4 regions of the Paenibacillus guangzhouensis genome follow, and region 1 is predicted to be linked to each of the others. Evidence: riboswitches for the same ligand, from Rfam matches in the RefSeq annotation. Region 1 holds a riboswitch; each other region holds the start of a gene.
What was found. A riboswitch is a leader RNA that binds a small molecule or an ion and turns the genes downstream of it on or off. The one in region 1 is predicted to bind cyclic di-AMP.
Positions count from the first base shown of each region.

Region 1 (3,322 bases):
GCATTCGAGCTTTATGCTGTGGATTACATCATGAAGCCGGTACAACTCGAGCGACTAAACCAAACGGTCATGCGCGTTATGGATAAAATGAATCTAAAAGGAACAAAGGAAACGCAGGATTTGAATACGCCTATGGTTTGCTGCTTCGAACAAATCCGCTTTCAGTTAAATGCCATGAAGACGCAGAACGTGAAGTGGCGGACGAGTAAGGCACAGGAATTATTCGCTTATCTGCTCCACCATCGCAAGCGGGTAGTCAGTCGGAACTTACTACTTGAATTGTTATGGCCAGACACGCCAGAGGATAAAGCGGTACAATATCTCTATACGGCGATTTACCATATACGCCAGACTTTAAAAAATTACAGGATGGATTCGATTTCCATCCGCATTGGTGAATTGGAGACAGGCTATCGGCTGGATATGGGGAATGCTCACGTTGATACGGAGTTATGGGAAAAAGATTTGAAGCAATTGGGTCGTCTTGATGCAGACACCGTCGATTCTCATGAACATGTGTTAAAGATGTATACTGGTGATTATCTTGGAAATTACGAGTACCTATGGGCGGAGCATGAACGGGAACGATTGCGAATGTTATGGCTGTACCAAATAAGAAGAGTAAGCGAATTTTATGAGCAACAAGGCTTAATGGATAAAGCCATTCGGTTGATTCAGGACGCTCAGCGGATAAAACCGGATGAGGAAGATTACTATTTCTTATTAATGAAGCTTAATCATGCGATTGATAATCAAGTGGGTGTAGAAGAACAATTTTTTCTACTGAAGACGAGAATGGAAAGTGATATGGAGCTCCCGATCAGTGAAGAAATTATCCGTTGGTATGAGCAGTGGTGTAATAACTTGATATGAACACAAGAGTGGAGTACTTCATGTGCTTCACTCTTTTTTTATTATGAATAACTATTTACAATTTTGTAATTGGTATTTTCGACTCATTATTGTTACTTGTCATTGTAATTTTATGATATTTCGTCAATGCTGAATAGGACAAAAGTCTACAGTATCAAGGTCTCATGTCACTTAGACATCTAGCATGTGACTCTGATCTAGTTATAGTAAGCTCTTACAAGATGATTTGACAAAATACCTGAAAATATAATACAGTATTAAAGGTTACAAAAAATTAATATTTGGCCGAATTTCTATTTAGAGAAAACGGGGGAACCAATTCTGGGTGAATTATTCTAATCTATTGAAGAATATAGGGAACCTTCTACCGAACCCTCAGCTAACTCCGTAGGCATCGAAGGGAGACATCATGAAGAAAGTCATTATTTCCATGTTAGGAGCGGCAATGTTGTTTACCGCTGGTACCACAAGTACATATGCTAGTTCGTCTAATCTTACAAATGAAGTGGATAAAGTTATTGGAACGCCATACCTCTGGGGAGGTACGACAAAATCTGGCTTTGATTGCTCGGGTTTCATTCAATATATTTTTGATAAGTTCAAGTTAGATTTACCACGTACTTCAAAAACGCAGGCAACAGAAGGTACAAAGGTAGATCAAGCAAATCTACGCGCAGGGGACTTGGTGTTTTTCAATACGGATGGACAAGGGATTTCTCATGTTGGTCTTTTCCTTGGCGACAATAAGTTTGCGCATTCATCAAGCAGTAAAGGTGTAACGATAAGTAGTCTGTCTGAATCCTATTATAAAAATCGGTATGTTACGGCTAGACGTGTTGTCAGTCAGCAAAGTTATCATAAAATGATGAGCTAATATTAGCAATTGCTTTTAAGGACAAGATCGTAAGTAAAATTACTTACCGACTTGTCCTTTTCTTATTGAATTAGGCGTCTGTACGATCATTTAGTTATGAACCTACATACAATACATAGCTCAAATTGATTCCCCTTCATAAGGAGTGAAATCACATGACATATATGCCACAGTCCCCACCCCCAAATTTCGTCCCACAAAAACCTGCTGTATCCTATATCGTAGACTGCGTTCATCAATACACATATGTATGGTTAATAAATGGGGAAAGCTTTTGGTTTTATCCGACACGTGTGGAATATGGTGAAGTTTCGGGCTATCGTTGGAATGGTGTGTTCTGGTCGTACTACGGTATGGATCCAAGATTTATCAGTGCAGTTTCATGTCCTCCAATTCCTACATTATACTAAAACACAAGAAAAAGGCTGCCTAGAGTTTGTTAGGCAGTCTTTTTTAATCTGGCGAGGATCAGGAACCGAATGATTCAGATCCGCTTTCCCTTCGCAACTCTTTTTCTATATGCAGCATGACTATTGGCTCTTTTATTACCATTACGGGATCTCGAACTCTTGTTTCTATTCTTATGTGAATTCACGTTCTGCACGAATGCTTTGGGCTGCATAAACGAGCTAAACAAATCAAATGTAGGGCGCATTTGCTTGTACAATCCATATGCTTGTTGAAATTGTCCCATGATGGACATCACACCGTCCATTCCACCGATATGCTCAAAAAAAGATTTGGAAGGAGGACTATTCATTGGTGGAGATTGCTCATCTGGGGAATAACCGTCGTCGTTGATCGTGAAGTTATTATCTGATCTCATCATTGCTCAACCTTTCATGAACTAATTTAACTAACACGAGTTACGATAGTATATTCTAACTACTTTCAAGAGGTATAGTCTCTTAAACCATAGACACCAAACTAAATATGCATAAACACCATCCATTTACAAATATTTAACAAAAGTTTTAAATAAAGCTAACATATATCTTCTATGATGGAGACATCCGTTTTGGTTCTGTGAGACTTATTTGTATTGTTGCCTGATTGTGTTGGATGTGATCATGACTTGCAGGGGGAGCGAACGATGAAACGTATAGCCATTGATATGGATGAAGTCATTGCAGACACGCTGACTACACATCTGGAGTGGTATAACCGGGATTATCAAGATGAACTGAAGGTGTCAGAACTTGAAGGTATGAACTTGGTTCAGGCTAGGCCTAATGCCAGACAGGCGATTGAAAGTTATTATGATCGGGAAGATTTCTTTCGCAATATTAAGGTGATGGCGCATAGCCAAGAAGTGCTTCGAGAGCTCTCGGAACATTACGAGATCTATATTACTACTGCAGCCATGGAAGTACCGGCCTCTTTCCAGGCCAAGTATGAGTGGCTGCTGGAGCATTTTGATTTTTTGAATGCGATGAACTTTGTATTCTGTGGCGATAAGAGCATCATTCGCGCAGACTACATGGTCGATGACAATGTGAATCAGCTTCGTGCCTTCGAGGGGCAAGGGATTCTCTTTACAGCGCCTCGCAATGTTCATGAGACCGGATATGTACG
Region 1 is NZ_CP045293.1:3,252,647-3,255,968, reverse strand. It holds gene GCU39_RS14645 (response regulator) at 1-873, shown strand, start outside; cyclic di-AMP (ydaO/yuaA leader) riboswitch at 1,147-1,282, shown strand; gene GCU39_RS14640 (C40 family peptidase) at 1,283-1,747, shown strand; gene GCU39_RS14630 (5' nucleotidase, NT5C type) at 2,841-3,322, shown strand, end outside.

Region 2 (3,322 bases), 2.1 Mb from region 1:
ATGACCAGCAAAAGAATAAAATACGTGAGCAATTCGTACATGCCGGGTTAAATCCTGCTTACGATCTGGAAATCGACTCGCCAACCGATTTATCGTACTCGATATATCGTTCCGGAGAGCATCCGATGGGCAAGCAGATTGTGCTCCTAGATCGCCGTGAACAGCTGCGGGAAATATCCGAAGTGTCCGAAATTGTACGTTCGATCAGCGGCATTCGCAAAGGCAAATTTCATCTATATTTTCCGGAAAATAAACTACGGGCCGTCGCCCATCTGTTAGATCGGGAAATTGCCAATTTATTCGATATGCATACGACATAATTCATGGGCAAAAGATATCAAATTAAGACATTCGAAGGAGATTATGGACTGATGTTATTCGACACACATACGCATTTAGACGCAGAACAATTCGACGAAGATCGGGAGGAAGTCATTGCAAGAGCGCTGGAGCAAGGCGTGACCAAGATGATCAACATCGGCTTCAACCGCGAGACGATCCCGACGACGATGGAATTGGCAGAGAAATACGATTTCATCTACGCGGCCGTCGGTTGGCACCCACAAGACGCAATTACGATGCAGCCAGGAGACCTGGAGTGGATCGAGCAACTATGCGCGCATGAGAAAGTCGTGGCGATTGGTGAGATCGGACTGGACTACTACTGGGATACCTCACCGAAGGATGTGCAGCACCATGTTTTTCGTGAACAAATTCGGCTAGCGAAACGCCTGAATATGCCGATTGTCATTCATAATCGTGATGCGCATGAGGATGTTGTTCGCATTCTGCGTGAAGAGCATGCAGAGGAATGCGGGGGCGTTATGCACTGCTTCTCGGGAAGTTGGGAAATTGCCAAACAATGCCTGGATTTGGGCTTCTATATCTCATTTGGAGGTCCAATTACATTCAAGAACGCAAGGGTCCCAAAAGAGGTGCTTGCGAACGTCCCGAATGACCGTTTTTTGATCGAGACGGACTCCCCATATTTGACTCCGCACCCCTACCGAGGGAAGCGAAATGAGACAGGTTATGTGCGTCTGGTTGCGGAGGCAGCGGCGGAAATAAAAGGGTTAAATTTGGAAGAAGTTGCTAAAATTACGATGAAAAATGCCCAAGCTTGTTTCCGCTTAGGATGAAAAACGGAGAAAATGAAAGAAGAAACTTAATAAACGGGTGAAATAGGTGCCTTTCATCTGAAAAATCGAAGAATATTACAAAATTTTAACCATTAATATGAAAAAATGAGTTTGGTGTCTTCTTTACAAGCATAGAGCATTCAGAGTATGATTCAAATCAGAGTTTGAATATTGTTCCATCCATTTTGTATCGCTGAGTCTCCAATATGGAGAGCGGGGGAACCGATATGGACCTTCTCAGGAGGGTTCGTAATTGATTTCTTAAAGGGGTGAATAGGGTGCTTCTCGCCATGAGCGGGATTGGATCCTTAGGGCGACTCTCACGTCCGAATCCGACAGCTAACCTCGTAAGCGTGCAGGGAGAGGTACCCTCGTGCGGCCATCAACTATTCGTTTCCAGCAGGAAGCCACGAAAGAGACCCTCTTTACGCTAGGCTTCTTTTCTTTTTGAATAAAGTTGATTAGGACGTCATACTGTTACAAGCAGGAGGTGAGGGACGTACCTGACAAAGGATGGTGTACAGATGATCACATGCAAGGTAGATGCGATTACCTGTGCAAAAATACAGTATATAGTCTTCGTCAATTTAGAATCATGCGTAACACCTGACGGCGGGACTATGAAGGAGGTCTAGACGTGGGCGTTTTTCAAACGGAGGAATCCCATGGTACACGATCATCCAGCATGTCTTTCGCATTGCGATGGATGCATGAAAACGTGCGTTTGATATCACTCGTGGCTCTTATGTCACTCGCGATGACTTTCATGTTAATGGTGGTGCTGAATGTTTACGCCAAGAAGAACATTTCTCTGGTGGTAGACGGACAACATATCCAGGTCGAAACGACAAACACAGTATTACAGCACCTACTGGATGAACAAGCTATACAAGTCGGCGCATACGACAAACTGTCGATGCCGCTCCAAGCAGAGCTTAAAGATGGCGACAGCGTAGAAATTTGGCGTGCGGTTCCCGTTCTTGTCACAGCAGATGGTCAGACAAAAAATTTGTTTACGACCGAAAAAACAGTCAAAGAAGTACTTGCAGCTGCGAATATAAAATTATCTGAAGACGATAAAATTACACCTGCGCTGAATACACCGATTTCGAACAAATTGGATATTAAGATTACACGCGTCAATACGAAATTGGTAAATCGCGAAGTATCGGTTCCTTTTGAATTCATCAAAAAGCCCGATGCAACGCTCTTACAAGGCAAACAAAAGCTGATTCAAGACGGTAAGTCTGGGCTTGTTGTTCAGAAGATCGAGAAAGTCTTCGAGGATGGCAAGTTGGTTTCGAGTAAAATGGTTGATAAGACCTATAAATCCAAGGCGACACACAAAATTGTTGCTTATGGAACGAAGAAACCTGAGGCTAAAGTCCGCACTCTGTCCGCTGGCGGACCGGGAGTGGCAGAAATCAAAGGCCTTGGTAAGCATGTGAAGTATGCAAAAGTGCTGAAAAATGTAACGTTAACCGCCTATTCTTCTGAGGAAGATGGCATTGGAACGCGGACGGCTTCAGGCACGACCGTAACCGAAGGGCGAACAATCGCTGTAGATAAGAACGTCATTCCGATCGGCTGGTGGGTATACATCGAAGGTGTCGGGTTTAGACGTGCGGAAGATACAGGCGGCGCTATTAAGGGCAATAAAATTGACGTGTATATTGAATCTCTGAAGGTGGCGAATAAATTCGGCCGCAAAAAGGGGCATACCGTCTATGTTATAGGACCGGTCAAACCGTCGGCGAGCTAATGAGGGTCGTAATTGTAGGCCATGCATCATTTGCCAATCGTGTATTAATCATATAGTATTATCGATAACAATATGCCATGATAAGAAGAGGGAAACCTCTTCTTTTTGTATTTTGCGGAAGGGAAGAAAGGAAGCGGATTGTACATGATTAAAGAAGTGATCGTGGTCGAAGGGAAAGACGATACCACGGCAATTCGGCGGGCCGTAGAGGCTGATACGATCGAGACCGGAGGATCCGCCATCAATAATGCGGTCTTGAAGCGCATTGCGCTAGCACAGGAACGCCGAGGCGTCATCATCCTGACGGATCCGGATCATGCCGGAGAACGAATCCGGAAGATCATATCGAATCGCGTACCTGGGTGCAAGCATGCCTTCTTGAAGGAAGCAGATGCGACCTATAAAGGGGATATCGGTGTCG
Region 2 is NZ_CP045293.1:5,348,428-5,351,749, reverse strand. It holds gene GCU39_RS24115 (HD domain-containing protein) at 1-320, shown strand, start outside; gene GCU39_RS24110 (TatD family hydrolase) at 372-1,139, shown strand; cyclic di-AMP (ydaO/yuaA leader) riboswitch at 1,321-1,507, shown strand; gene GCU39_RS24105 (resuscitation-promoting factor) at 1,777-2,901, shown strand; gene rnmV (ribonuclease M5) at 3,046-3,322, shown strand, end outside.
Region 2: another riboswitch for cyclic di-AMP. It lies ahead of GCU39_RS24105 (resuscitation-promoting factor); the one in region 1 lies ahead of GCU39_RS14640 (C40 family peptidase).

Region 3 (3,322 bases), 3.1 Mb from region 1:
GGGACAATCGCCAGGCAGCTTGAAGTTGAAGGTTGATGGCCAAGTCGCTGTCGGGGAATCGTTCAAGGTTACCTTGCAGGCGCAAGATGTGACCGACTTGGCTGCCGTGCAGGCATCCTTGGCATTCGATCCGGCACTCTTCGAAGTCGTGGATGTGCAGATGGCTAGCAGCTTCGGTTCTGATTCCAACGCCTATCTCGGCTGGAACCAGGATCAGACGCACGGCAAGGTCAACATCATCGCTACGCTATTGGGAGCAAGGGCGCTTGGCGGCAGCGTGGACGTGGCACAGATTACGCTGAAGGCGAAGCAATTCGGAGATCCAGCGGAAATCGTGCTTACGAAGGAGTCGCTATTTGCCGACAAGAATGCAGATCTGACAAAGCTGTCTTACACGCTGCCTGCAGATGTGAAGCTTGGCGTACAGTTCGCGTACGATGTAGAAGACGTGAACCAAGACCATCAAGTGAACGCACAGGATGTCACGCTTGTTGCCCAGCAATTAGGCAAATCGCTGGAAGAAGGTAATCGCATGATGGATCTGAACGGCGATGGAAAAATCGATATCAGTGATTTGTCGCTGGTCGTATTGAAAACGCTGGAACAGAAGTAATAGGAACAAGGAATTTCTGAGCATCTCCTCTCGGTGAACGGTGTGCGACCACTGGCCGAGGGGAGATTTTTGTGTGCTGCAGAAGCAATCGAATCCAGGTAGTTAGCATACATGGAATTGGATTGATTTGGATAGATTCAGAGTATGGAAAAAAACGACAAACTTTTAAGCTAGCAGTGTGTATTCATCCTGAAATATGCGTGAACGTGATCTAACGAGCGAAAATAGGAGATTTCGAGAGATTCACCTCATTCATAACGCTTTCATGGTTATTTCCAGTATTTTCAGATTCTATTTACGCGATTTATTCGGTTTTACAAGTTGCAACGCGAGGAGTATGATACGATTCATGAACATTGCTGAGTCCTTGCATGAGCAAGGAGCGGGGGAACCAAATAAGTCATGAACCTGTTGTTCGTGTGAGAGCGAGCGCGGGTACATGTGGGGTGAATCCTGGGTACAACGGTACCGAGGTAGGGTGACTCTCACCATCCGAATCCGACAGCTAACCTCGTAAGCGAATGAGAGAGGATGAAGGAAAGTGTAGATGTATGCTGGCTGTAGCAGCGAAGGCGCTGCAGCTTCGATCATGCAATTCGAAATGAACATGTCTTTATCGCTGAGTCTTTGCTATAGCAAAGAGCGGGGGAACCAACGGTCGGCAGAGCTGACCATGGGGTGAATCCAAGGCACCGTCTTGTACGGCGCTAAGGTAGGGCGACTCTCTAGGCCCGAATCCGACAGCTAACCTCGTAAGCGTCTCGAGAGAGGCAACTTGAACGTATTCAATGCACAGGTGCATGGCGATTTGCCGTGTCCTTAATTGAAGCCGCGATGGATAACCTCCCCCGCAGGCTTCTTTTTTTATGCCCAAATAAGGAAGTTCAAAAGTTAACTCCTTATGACGAGGTGCTTCAAAGATGTTAATTCGACGTCGAATCTTGCGTTCACCCTCGAAGTCCGGTGCTCATTTAGGTTTCGCCTAAACTCCGCTCCTCCTTCTTCGGGTTCACGCAACCTTCTCGGTCCTAAGAAGCCAACTTTTGAACAACATCTGAACAGAACATGAAAACCTGAATTCTTGAAAAGGGAGAATGAACATGAACGTCCTTATGGATATATTGCAAATCGTGATTGTCATCGGGCTATTGCTCTTGATCGTGAAGCCGCTCGGGACTTATATCTATCATATTTTTTCGAATGAGCCGAATCGGTCGGATCGGATTTTCGGACCGGTGGAGAAGGGCATCTACTGGCTGATTGGGCTCAAGAACAAAGGCGACATGTCGTGGAAGCGATACGCGCTTAGTCTATTACTAACCAACCTCGTATTGACGCTCATCGGATTTGGGGTCTTACTCGTGCAGCGCTGGCTGCCGCTCAATCCGAACGGGATCGACAATATGGAGCCGACGTTATCTTTTAATACGATTATCAGCTTTATGACCAATACGAACTTACAGCATTACAGCGGGGAATCGGGTCTATCGTATTTCTCGCAAATGATCGTCATCATGATGATGATGTTCACCTCGGCGGCGACGGGAATTGTGGTGGCAATTGCCTTTATCCGCGGATTAACGAAGAAGGGCACAGGCCTTGGCAACTTCTTCACAGACTTCGTGAAGGCTCATACCCGGTTGCTGATTCCGATGGCGATCGTGATGACGCTGGTGCTCGTTGGACTGCAAGTGCCGCAGACGCTGAATGCGACGGTGGAAGCTCATACGATTGCAGGAGAGACGCAGCAGATCGCGGTCGGGCCAGTCGCTTCGCTCGAATCGATTAAGCATCTAGGGACGAACGGCGGGGGATTTTTCGGAGCGAACTCTTCGCATCCATTCGAGAATCCGAACCCGTTAACGAACGTGCTCGAAATGTTAATGATGTGGTGTATCCCAGCATCGCTGACGTATACGTACGGACGCTTCGCTCGGAATCAGAAGCAGGGCTGGATCGTGTTCGCGGTCATGGGCATTTTGTTCGCAGCGTTCCTAAGTCTTGTCTATGTCTCGGAGAGCAACGGCAATCCAGTCTTGAATTCGATCGGCGCCGATACGTCGCAGGGCAGCATGGAAGGGAAGGAAGCGCGATTCGGTATTGCGCAATCCGCTCTGTTCACAACTGTAACAACCTCGGCCACGACGGGGACGGTCAACAATATGCATGATACATTAACGCCGCTTGGCGGTCTCGTACCGATGTCGCTGATGATGCTGAACGTGGTGTTCGGCGGTGACGGCGTAGGGCTTGTCAACATGCTGATGTATGCGATCCTTGCGGTATTCTTGGCAGGCTTAATGGTCGGTCGTACGCCGGAGTTCTTGGGTCGCAAGATCGAACCGCATGAGATGAAGCTCATCGCGATTGCGATTCTGGCGCATCCGCTCATCATTCTCGGACCGACGGCGATTGCGTTTTTAACGGATCTCGGATCCGGCGCGATTACCAATCCTGGGTTCCACGGGATCTCGCAAGTGCTCTATGAATATACCTCCTCGGCAGCCAATAACGGCTCGGGCTTCGAAGGCTTGGCGGATAACACGCCGTTCTGGAATATCACAACTGGGATTGTCATGTTCCTCGGACGTTATGTCTCAATTGTGGCCTTGCTCGGCGTCGCAGGTTCACTCGTGCGCAAGAAATGGGTGCCTGAGACGATCGGGACATTCCGTACCGACAACAAGCTGTTCGCAGGGGTACTGCTCG
Region 3 is NZ_CP045293.1:6,353,927-6,357,248, forward strand. It holds gene GCU39_RS28525 (cohesin domain-containing protein) at 1-613, shown strand, start outside; cyclic di-AMP (ydaO/yuaA leader) riboswitch at 961-1,148, shown strand; cyclic di-AMP (ydaO/yuaA leader) riboswitch at 1,221-1,388, shown strand; gene kdpA (potassium-transporting ATPase subunit KdpA) at 1,726-3,322, shown strand, end outside.
Region 3: another riboswitch for cyclic di-AMP. It lies ahead of kdpA (potassium-transporting ATPase subunit KdpA); the one in region 1 lies ahead of GCU39_RS14640 (C40 family peptidase).

Region 4 (3,322 bases), 1.4 Mb from region 1:
TACTTGCTTAAGCCTGTGGAGTATGAGGTACTGCAATCGACGTTGGCGAAAATGCTGCAATCCGTTGTGCAGGAGAAGGAATTGCTGCAGCTGCGTGAACAATATAAGCCGTACTATGAGCTCTGGACGAAGAAGAAGCCGCTCATTGCCGAGAAATTCTGGAATGACGTGCTAACGAATCGTATTACGTGTACGCCGACCAATGTGCAGAACCTGTTAGAGGAGCATGATCTGACGATTTCGCCTGATATTCAGATGTTGCCAATTCTCATTAGTGTGGAGGCGTGGAAGCGTGAATTCTGCACTAGGGATGAAGAGATGATGGAATACGCGATCCGCAAGGCGGCTTCTGAACTGCTGCTGCAGGAGGCGAATGGGGTGGTGATCCAGACGCGCCAAGGCGTGAATGTGGTGATTCGTTATCTGGACGAGGGGCAGAAGGTTGGAGCAGACCTATATGAGGTGTGTCAGGACTATATCCGCTCATGCAGTCAGTATTTCAATTGCCAGATTTCTTGTTATATCGGGGAAAATACTTCGCTGTTCAACATCGGCGAGATGTATCAGGAGCTGCTGGAGCTCGAGTACAACAACTTGCATAAGTCCAATCAAGTGTATTTCTTGCGGAACCGGGAGAAGCCCGGCATGATGAAGCTGCCGCTTTTCTCGGCATGGACGATTCTGATCGAGCAGGGGAAGCGGGCAGAGATTGAGAAGGAGCTTGCACGGTGTATAGCTGCATTCCGAGCGGACCCGAAATTATCTGCGAGCGCAATGCAGGCATTCAACCATGGATTCCTCCAGATGATTCATTACATTCTGCACAAGAACGGATTGTCAGCTCACGAACTCCTGCATGAAGGGCAAAGTCAACTGAGCGGGACGGCTCCCCGAACACTGGATCAGATGCATGAGTGGGCGCTGCGGCTGATCGGACGGGTATCCCATTCCTTACATCAGAACGATTCGGTGATTGAACAGGTGCAGCGTTACATTGCGGATCATCTGAGCGAAGTGATTACGAGAGAGCAGTTGGCAGAGTACGTGCACCTGAATCCTGCCTATCTGTCGCGATTATTCAAGCGTGAGGTGGGCGAGTCGATGACAGATTATATTCTGAACGAGCGCATGAAATTGGCGAAAGAATTGATTGCGACCTCATCGCTGCCGATCTCGGATATCGCTAAATCACTCGGGTACAGCAACTTCTCTTATTTTGCGAAAATGTTCAAGAAGGTCTACCATGCGACGCCGCAGCATTTCCGCCGCCAACTCGGTTGAAATGTGACTTTGTGAAATATACAATAATATAATATTTGACTATCTAAGATAAATTGTAGTAAAATGGAAATACGCTTAATTTCCGGTGATAAGTTCGGAAAGCGGGGGAACCAATTATTAGGGGCGAATCAAGAACGAGTTGTAGGGAACCATCTTTCCCGAGCCCGACAGCTAACCTCGTCAGCAGTGGATGGGTCAATGATTGACAACTTAGCCGCACCCCCTGACCCGTTGAACCGGGTCTTTTTGCGTCTATTGGGAGAGGCCCGGATGCCTGCAAGGACGAAGCACATGCTTCATGCTCTGCGGACAACGGGTCTTTTTTGCACCATTTGACCAATGAAGGAGGGACAACGCGTTACCATAAATCTGACTCTCAAGGAGGAAATACAATGGCACAGCCGAAATATATCACGAATATCGATAAAATTGTTGAGATCCCGGAGCAAGAGCGGGCGAAGCTCAGACCAATTACAGAGAAGTTCGTGTTTCGCGTGAACGATTATTACTTGAAGCTGATTGACTGGAACGATCCGAATGACCCGATTAAGAAATTAGTGATCCCGAACGAGGGAGAACTGTCCGAATACGGCAGATGGGATGCCTCCGATGAGGACACGAATTATGTGGTGCCGGGCTGCCAGCACAAGTACAAGACGACGGCGCTGCTCATCGTCTCTGAGGTATGCGGCGCGTACTGCAGGTACTGCTTCCGCAAGCGGCTGTTCCGCAACGATGTGAAGGAAGCGATGTCGGATGTGAGTCCGGGCATCGAATACATCCGTCAGCATCCCGAGATTAATAATGTGCTCCTGACCGGGGGAGACAGCTTGATCCTGGCCACGCCGAAGTTGAAGCTGATTCTGGAGCAACTGCGTGAGATTGAGCATGTGAAGATTATTCGCCTTGGCTCCAAAATCCCAGTATTCAATCCGATGCGGATTTATGAAGACGAGGAACTGTTAGAGACGATTCGAACGTTCTCGAACAGCGATCGCCGGATTTATGTGATGGCCCATATTAATCATCCGCGTGAAATAACGCCTGAAGCAAGACGAGGGTTTGAGGCGTTGCATCAAGCTGGAGCGATTGTCGTGAATCAGACCCCGATTCTGCGGGGCATCAATGATAACGCCGATGTGCTGGCGGAATTGCTCGATAAGCTGTCTTGGGCCGGCGTCACGCCCTATTACTTCTTCATTAATCGCCCTGTTGCAGGCAACCGGGATTTCGTCCTGCCGCTCGAACAGGTGTATCGCCTCGTTGAAGAAGCTAAAGCGAAGACATCCGGTCTTGGCAAAAGAATTCGCTTGTCGATGAGCCATACCTCTGGGAAAATTGAAATTCTCGCGATCGAAGACGGGAAAGCTTACTTGAAGTACCATCAGTCGCGAGATGACCATTACGGCAAGTTCATGGTGCTTCCTTGTCCGAAAGATGCATCCTGGTTCGATGACCTGCCGGGAAATGAAGCGTATTGGCAGAAGCCGAAGAAGAAGACGGACGCCGTCGTCTCGGTGAATGAACTGCCGCAGTTCCCGCAGAAGGGAAGCCGCGCAGCCAGTGTATCCCGACATCCGGCGTATCCTAGCAGCGAGTGATGACTGTGAAGTGAACCAATCTAGGAATGAATAGCACGAAAGGGCAGCTGCTCAGCGTATGGCTGAGCGGCTGCCCTTTTTGTTTGTGGTAATTTAGGAAGCGGCCCGTGTTGGCAAGCCGGCTTGTTCGACGAGCTGCTCACTCTCTAGATTCAGTCCGGACAAGGTGACGCGCTTGCCTTGCTGATCATATCTGGCAATGATCTTCGCGATGGCGGTAACGGCCGAATGATCCCAGACATGGGAAGCATGAAGATCGATAATGACGTGCGCCGGATCGTGGTGCACATCGAAGAGATCGACGAAGTGGGACATCGTGCCGAAGAAGAGCTGCCCCTTAATGCGATACACCTTGCTGCCTTGCGCGTCTGTAGAGGTACTGGCATCAATCCGGGCAAGTTTCCAGCCGAAGATCAACGCGCTAATCGCAACGCCGGACA
Region 4 is NZ_CP045293.1:4,694,090-4,697,411, reverse strand. It holds gene GCU39_RS21035 (response regulator transcription factor) at 1-1,281, shown strand, start outside; cyclic di-AMP (ydaO/yuaA leader) riboswitch at 1,344-1,483, shown strand; gene GCU39_RS21030 (KamA family radical SAM protein) at 1,674-2,882, shown strand; partial or broken gene GCU39_RS32055 (SulP family inorganic anion transporter) at 2,976-3,322, opposite strand, start outside.
Region 4: another riboswitch for cyclic di-AMP. It lies ahead of GCU39_RS21030 (KamA family radical SAM protein); the one in region 1 lies ahead of GCU39_RS14640 (C40 family peptidase).